Linked DNA regions of Azoarcus olearius. The protein of the gene in region 2 binds, or shares a complex with, the protein of the main gene of each other region. Links are inferred from orthologs where the notes say so. Each region holds a gene or a part of one and is shown on either strand. Other genes may lie near its edges.

Region 1 (2,887 bases), 2.6 Mb from region 2 along the record:
CGGCTTCGCGCAGCAGCACGAGCGCTTCCGGGCACGCTCGCATCTCGACGTTCCTCGCCGCCAGCATCCGTCCGATGTCGGGCAGGAAACGCGGGGCGACGGCACGGGCCACGAGCAGCGATTCCGTGGTGTTGCAGGTGCCGTAACGCTGGGTCTTGGCGTTCTCTACGATGGGCAGCACCTTCGCCGGGTCGGCATGGTCGTCGACGTACACATGGCAGTTGCCGTCGAGGTGTTTGATGACGGGGACGCGTGCCTCGCTGGAGACTCGCTCGATCAGCCCTTTGCCGCCGCGCGGCACGATCACGTCGACGAATTCGGGCATCGTGATGAGCGCGCCAACCGCAGCCCGGTCCGTCGTTTCCAGCACCTGCACGGCCGTTTGCGGCAGGCCGGCGGCGGCAAGCCCGGTGCGCACGCAGCTTGCAATCGCCTGATTCGAGCGCAGCGCTTCCTTGCCGCCGCGAAGGATCGCGGCGTTGCCGGATTTGAGGCACAGCGCCGCCGCGTCGGCGGTGACGTTGGGCCGCGCCTCGTAGATGATGCCGACCACGCCGAGCGGCACACGCATCTTGCCGACCTGGATGCCGGAAGGGCGGCGCTTGACGTCGGTGATTTCCCCCACCGGGTCGGGGAGTGCCGCAACCTGTTCAAGCCCGGCGGCCATGCCTTCCACGCCCTTGGCGCTCAGCGTCAGGCGGTCGATCAGGGCCTCGTCCAGCCCGGCCGCGCGGGCTTCGGCGAGGTCGGCCGCGTTGGCCGCCAGCAGCGCGTCGCGACTGTCGCGGATGGCTTGCGCCATCGCCACCAGGGCGGAATTCTTGGCATCGGTGGAGGCTGCCGCAAGCGTGCGGGAGGCGGCGCGCGCTTCGCGGCCGACGGTCTGCATGTAGTGCTGGATATCCATCATCGTCACAGGCGGAAAAGCCAAAAAGGGATTAAAGCACTGATCGCGGCGCCCGTGGGCCACGCGCTACATCCGCCGCGGAACGGGTCAGTGACGGCAGAGCCGCAGCGCAAGCTGCAGGAATTCGTCCCACACGTCGCCGTCCGCCAGCCCCTTGATCATCCGGTCGATGCGGGCCGCGTGCATCAGCGCGGCGCGCAGGCGCCCGCCGCCCAGGCGGGCAAGGGCGCGGGTAAGGAGTTGCTTGCGTCGTTCGTCGAAGACGCGTTCGGCCTTGAACAGCGCGGCGAGTGGCTGGCCGGCGTCCTGTCCGGCGCGCAGCAGCGCGAGGCTGCGGGTTTCGTTGGCCAGCGCCCACAGCACCAGCGGAGGCGCCGCGCCCTCGCCGTGCAGGCCTTCGAGCAGACGGGCGCAGCGCGCCGGGTCGCCTTCCAGTACGGCCTGTCGAAGGGTATCGATGTCGTAGCGCGCGACGTTGAGTACGGCTTGCTGGACGTCATCAAGGGTCAGTTGCGCGCCGTGCGGAAACAACAGCCCGAGCTTGAGGATTTCCTGATGTGCCGCGAGCAGGTTGCCTTCCACGTGGTCGGCAATGAAAGCCAGCGCTTCCGCCGGGGCGGTGAGGTGTTGCGCGGCCAGCCGCTGCGCCAGCCACTGAGGAAGGCGTTCGCGTTCCGGCGCGTTTAGCTCGATGACCGTGCCGGCGTCGCCCAATGCCTTGAACCAGCTGGTTTTGCGTGCCTGCCAGTCGAGTTCCGGCAGCGTCACCAGGGTGAGCGTGGCAGCGGGCAGTTGCGCGACATAGCGCTGCAACGCGTCGCCGCCATCGCGCCCCGGCTTGCCGGTGGGAATGCGCAGATCGATGAGCTTGGCGCCGCCAAACAAGGACATGTTGCCGGCGGCGAGTGTCAACGAATCCCAGCGGAAGCCCTGGCCCACCACCAGCGTTTCTCGTTCCGAATAGCCCTGGCGGCGCGCTGCCGCGCGGATTGCGTCGGCGGCTTCGAGCACCAGCAGCGGCTCGTTGCCGTGCAGCACCCAGAGCGGTGCGAGCGGCTTGTCGAGCTGGGCCGCGAGCTGGTCGGGGCGCAAATTCACTGCGGGCGGCGGACCACCGCGAGGCGACGCATCAACTGTTGCACGAGGTCGCTCTGCATGTCGCGGAACAGCAGGTTTTCCTCCTGTTCCTTACCCAGGATCAGCGCGTCGTCGAAGGTGTATTCGCGCCGTGCCAGGATGGCCGTGGGCGGAATCAGCGCGCTGCCGTTCTTGTCCAGCAGCTGGAAGCGCATGCGCTGGGTAAGCTGGTATTCGCGCACCTTGCCGGCGCCGGTCAGGCTCAGGATTTCGCGCTCGCGTTCATTGGCGAGCACCTGCAGCCTGACGTCGGCTTTCGCCGCGTCCTCCACCACGGTCGTGGTGCCGCTGGTGGCGATCTGGCGGCGCAGCAGCGCGCCGAGTTCGGAGAATTCGCTGACGCCGACATGGATGGTGGCGAAGTCGAGCGGTTGCGGGCCGCGCAGGCGGAATCCGCAGCCGGCGAGTGCCGCCGTGGCGCCGGCCGCGGCCAGCAGGGTGAGGGCGCGGCGGCGGGTGAAGGGGGTGGGCATGCGTGCAGTCCTCAAACCACGATATTGACGAGCCGGCCGGGCACGACCACCACCTTCTTCGGCGGCTTGCCTTCCATGAACTTCTGCGCCGCCTCGGAGGCGAGCGCCAGGGCTTCGATGTCGCTCTTGCCGGCGTCCGCGGCGACCTTGACCGAGCCACGCAGCTTGCCGTTGACCTGCAGCATCAGCTCGATCTCGTCCTGCTTGAGCGCGGCTTCCAGGGGTTCCGGCCACGCGGCCTGGACGATGTCGCCGCCGAAGCCGCAGTCCTGCCACAGCGCGTGGGCGATGTGCGGAGTGATCGGCGACAGCAGGCGGACGAGGATGGAGAAGCCTTCCTCGGCGACTTCGGCGTGGGCGGCAGCATCGT
Region 2 (4,375 bases):
GAGTTCGGCGAAGGCGCGCCGCGCGCCATCGTCGCCCCCGCGCCGGGCCGCGGTGCCACGGTGGGCGCGGGAGTACGCAGGGGGCGCCACGGGGCGGGAGGCGGCGCGGTCTGTATCGGCAGAGTTCATGCACGCTCCTCTAGCGCAAGCGCGTCGTCCGGCCCGGGCGGGCGACGGCGTACACCCGGGTCAAGACACTTCGGCGATTTCCGCGCAAACGGCGCACAGTGTGTCGATCCACGCGCGAACTTCTTCGGCTAGGTGTTCCATTGCGTTCTCCCCTGAGGCGGCGCGGAGCCGACGACTGAAGGATAGGCAGCGACCGGAGATAGACCAAATGGATTGAGCCAATCGCGCCGATTGGCAATTCGAATCATCGGCGGAGCGCGCCGGGAACGGGCAGGGGGGCTCTGCTAGAATCCCCACCCATGAGCTACCAGGTCCTTGCACGCAAATGGCGGCCGAAATCCTTCGGCACGCTGGTCGGTCAGGAGCACGTCGTCCGTGCGCTGAGCCACGCGCTCGCCACCGGCCGCCTGCACCACGCCTACCTGTTCACCGGTACGCGCGGGGTGGGCAAGACCACCATCAGCCGCATCCTGGCTAAAGCGCTCAACTGCGAAACCGGCGTGACGGCGGAGCCCTGCGGCCAGTGCGAAGCCTGCCGGGCGATCGATGCGGACCGCTTCCCCGACTACGTGGAAATGGATGCCGCCTCCAACCGGGGGGTGGAAGACATGGCCGCGTTGCTCGACAAGGCGGTATACGCGCCGGTGCAGGGCCGCTACAAGGTCTACATGATCGACGAAGTGCACATGCTCACCGGGCATGCGTTCAACGCGATGCTGAAGACCCTCGAAGAGCCGCCGGAGCACGTCAAGTTCATCCTCGCCACCACCGATCCGCAGAAGATCCCGGTGACGGTGCTGTCACGCTGCCTGCAGTTCAACCTCAAGCAGATGCCGCAGGGGCATATCGTCGAGCACCTGGACCGCGTCCTGACCGCCGAGGCGGTACCGTTCGAGCCGCCCGCGCTGCGGCATATCGCCAAAGCGGCCAACGGCTCGATGCGCGATGCCCTTTCGCTGCTCGATCAGGCGATCGCTCACGGCGCCGGCAAGGTGGCTGAAGAGCAGGTCACGCACATGCTCGGCACCGTCGGTGATGATCACCTGCACGCCGTGCTGGAGGCGCTCGCCGCAGCCGACATGGCGGCGCTGCTCGCCGTGGCCGACGGCATGGAGGCGCGCAGCCTCTCGTTCGACGCCGCGCTGCAGGCGCTGGCTTCACTGCTGCACCGGGTCGCGCTCTATCAGTTTGCGCCGGCAGCGATTACCGACCCGCTCGAACGAAGCCGGGTCGAAGTCCACGCCGCGGCCTTCGACGCCGAGTTTCTGCAGCTCGCCTACCAGATTGCGATCCATGGCCGGGAAGAGCTGCCGTTGGCGCCGGACGAATACACCGGCTTCACGATGACGCTGCTGCGTCTGCACGCGTTCCGCCCGGAGCAGCCGCCGGCCTTGGGAAGCACGCCGACCGGCGCGGACGGGGGCGCGGGGGGCGAGCGCCGGCCGCTGCCGGCGCGGGCGCCGGCTCCCGCCGCGGTGACGCCCCAGATGCAAAGCGCCGGCGCCGGGATGCCGCCAAATGCGGTCGCGGCGACGAACCGGCCCGTTCCGCCCGCGGCGACGACGGCCGCCCCGGCCCCTGTGTCGGCCGCGCCTGTGCCGCAGGCACCGTCTTCCTCCGCCGCGCCTCCTGCGCCCGCAGCGCCGGTGGCGCCGCCCGAGGGGCCGGCGGTTTCCCCGCCGGCGGGCGACGTTCCGCCGTGGGAGGAGCTGCCCCCGGAAGCGCAGTGGGACGAGGGTGACAGGGCCGCAGCGGGCGGTGCCGAGCGCTTCGACGAGGAATTGAACGACGCGCCGCCGCGTCCGGCCCCGCTTGCGGTCGTCAGACCCTCTACGGCGCCGGCGGTAGCACCCGCCGCGGACGAAGCACCCGGGGACGCCGTGCTGGCAGCCCCGCAGGCGCTGGCGGCGGGCGACTGGCGGTCCTTGGTACGTGCCCTCGGGCTGACCGGCATGCTGCGGGAGCTGGCGCAGCACTGCGAGTGGGTGGGGCTGGATGGCGAGCAGCTCGAGCTGCGCCTGTCGGCCACCCATCGCCATCTGCTCGATATCAACCGCAGCGCGCCCGAGCGGTTGCAGGAACAACTCGGCGCCGCGTTGGGGCGCACGCTCCGGGTCCGGATCGTCATCGGTACCATCGAGGGTGAGACGCCCGCCCAACGCGACGAAATCGAGCGTCGGCAGCGCCACGCCGAAGCGGTCGCGGCGCTCGAATGCGACCCCTTCGTGCGTGAATTGATCGAGCGCTTCGATGCCACGCTGCTCGAAGACACGGTACGGCCGCTCTAGGCCTGCCCCCACGGCTAACCCATCCCTTCCTTCCCAGCGGAGAACATGATCATGATGAAAGGCGGTATTGCCGGCCTGATGAAGCAGGCCCAGCAGATGCAGGACAACATGAAGAAGATGCAGGACCAGCTCGCCAGCGTCGAGGTCGAGGGTCAGGCCGGCGCAGGCGTCGTCAAGGTGGTGATGACCTGCAAGTACGACGTGCGGCGCGTCAGCATCGACGACGCGGTGATGGACGACAAGGAAATGCTGGAAGACCTCGTCGCGGCGGCGCTCAACGACGCGGTCCGCAAGGTCGAGACCACCACGCAGGAAAAGATGGCGGGCTTCACGGCCGGCCTCAACCTGCCGCCGGGGTTCAAGCTTCCGTTCTGAGATCAACAGTCTCCACGCCGAATGCGTTCGCCGCCCCGCGAGGGGGCGGAGAGGCGCTTGAGGCGGCCCGACGCGTACCGATGTCCTCTCCTCCTTCCAGTCTCGACGAACTCATCGCCGCGCTGCGCTGCCTGCCTGGCGTCGGGCCGAAGTCCGCGCAGCGCATGGCCTACCACCTGCTGCAGCGCGACCAGCGCGGCGCGGCGCGGCTGGCGGGGGCGCTCGGCCATGCGCTCGAAGTGCTGCGCCATTGCCAGCGCTGCAACAACTTCTCCGAAGAGGCGGTCTGCCAGCGCTGCGCCAATCCGCGGCGCGACCCCGCGACGCTCTGTGTCGTCGAGATGCCCGCCGATCTGGCCATGATCGAGCAGACCCAGTCCTACAACGGCCTGTACTACGTGCTGATGGGGCGTTTGTCGCCACTCGACGGCGTGGGACCGCGCGAACTCGGGCTCGAACGCCTGATCGCGCGTGCGACCGACGGTGAGGTCAAGGAAGTCATCCTCGCGACCAACTTCACCAACGAGGGCGAGGCGACGGCGCACACCGTGGCCACGCTGCTCGGCGCGCGCGGGGTCAAGGTCAGCCGCATCTCACGCGGCGTGCCCGTCGGTGGCGAACTCGAACACACCGACACCGGCACGATTGCCCAGGCGCTGGTCGAGCGGCGCGCGTTCTGAACGCGTGCTGCAGTGCGGCAGGCGGCGCTTTCCTAGCCCCTGATCGAAGCAGGGTGATCGCTTTGAAAGCCTTGTGCCGACTGGATTTTCCGACTTCGCGCTTTCTCTGCTGCAGCGACTCCGATATAATCCGAAGGTTTTTTGTATCCGGTCTTTGGTTTTCCTTTCAGGGAAGAGGGTCATGAGCGTTGAACAAAAGATGGACAACGGCCGCCGCACGCTGTTGCTGGCGACGTCCGCCGCAGGCGGCGTCGCGGCGGTGGCCACGGCGGTGCCGTTCGTTGCCAGTCTGACGCCGTCCGAGCGCGCCAAGGCAGCAGGGGCGCCGGTCGAGGTCGATGTGGGCAAACTCGCCCCGGGCGAGATGATGACGGTGGAATGGCGCGGCAAGCCCGTGTGGATCCTGCGTCGCACCCCCGAAATGCTGGCGTCGCTGGACAAGACGGACGACAAGGTCAGCGATCCGCAGTCCGACAAGCTGCAGCAGCCCGAGTACGCCAAGAACAAGCATCGCTCGATCAAGCCCGAGTACCTGATCGCGGTCGGCATCTGCACCCACCTTGGCTGCTCGCCGTCCGACAAGTTCAAGGTCGGCGCCGAAAGCGGCGTCGGTGCGGACTGGCCCGGCGGCTTCCTGTGCCCCTGTCATGGCTCGCAGTTCGACCTCGCCGGTCGCGTCTACAAGAGCATGCCGGCGCCGGACAACCTCGAGATTCCTCCGCACAAGTACGTCGCGGACACCACCATCCTCGTCGGTGAAGACGGAAAGGCCTAAGCGATGACGACCAAATCCCAAGCCTTGCTGAACTGGGTCGACGAGCGCTTCCCGCTCACTTCGTCGATCAAGGGTCATCTGACCGAATACTACGCGCCGAAGAACTTCAACTTCTGGTACTTCTTCGG

Evidence for each region.
Region 1: the proteins of dnaX (region 2) and holA are in contact, whole or in part, in a cryo-EM structure (PDB 8GIZ), measured with the Escherichia coli proteins. The link is inferred for Azoarcus olearius from one-to-one orthologs.

The regions. Positions count from the first base shown.
Region 1 is NZ_CP016210.1:3,624,037-3,626,923, reverse strand. It holds holA (DNA polymerase III subunit delta), read right to left. Parts: upstream 2,006-2,887; coding sequence 995-2,005; downstream 1-994. Other genes in the region: leuS (leucine--tRNA ligase), read right to left, coding at 2,529-2,887; dqs_RS16535 (LPS-assembly lipoprotein LptE), read right to left, coding at 2,002-2,517; dqs_RS16545 (glutamate-5-semialdehyde dehydrogenase), read right to left, coding at 1-907. UniProt on the Escherichia coli protein: Part of the beta sliding clamp loading complex, which hydrolyzes ATP to load the beta clamp onto primed DNA to form the DNA replication pre-initiation complex.
Region 2 is NZ_CP016210.1:1,068,546-1,072,920, forward strand. The notes cover bases 1-2,922. They hold dnaX (DNA polymerase III subunit gamma/tau), read left to right. Parts: upstream 1-428; coding sequence 429-2,417; downstream 2,418-2,922. Other genes in these bases: cfa (cyclopropane fatty acyl phospholipid synthase), read right to left, coding at 1-129; dqs_RS05090 (YbaB/EbfC family nucleoid-associated protein), read left to right, coding at 2,469-2,792; recR (recombination mediator RecR), read left to right, coding at 2,873-2,922. Outside these bases: more of recR, read left to right, coding at 2,923-3,472; petA (ubiquinol-cytochrome c reductase iron-sulfur subunit), read left to right, coding at 3,654-4,247; dqs_RS05105 (cytochrome b), read left to right, coding at 4,251-4,375. UniProt on the Escherichia coli protein: Part of the beta sliding clamp loading complex, which hydrolyzes ATP to load the beta clamp onto primed DNA to form the DNA replication pre-initiation complex.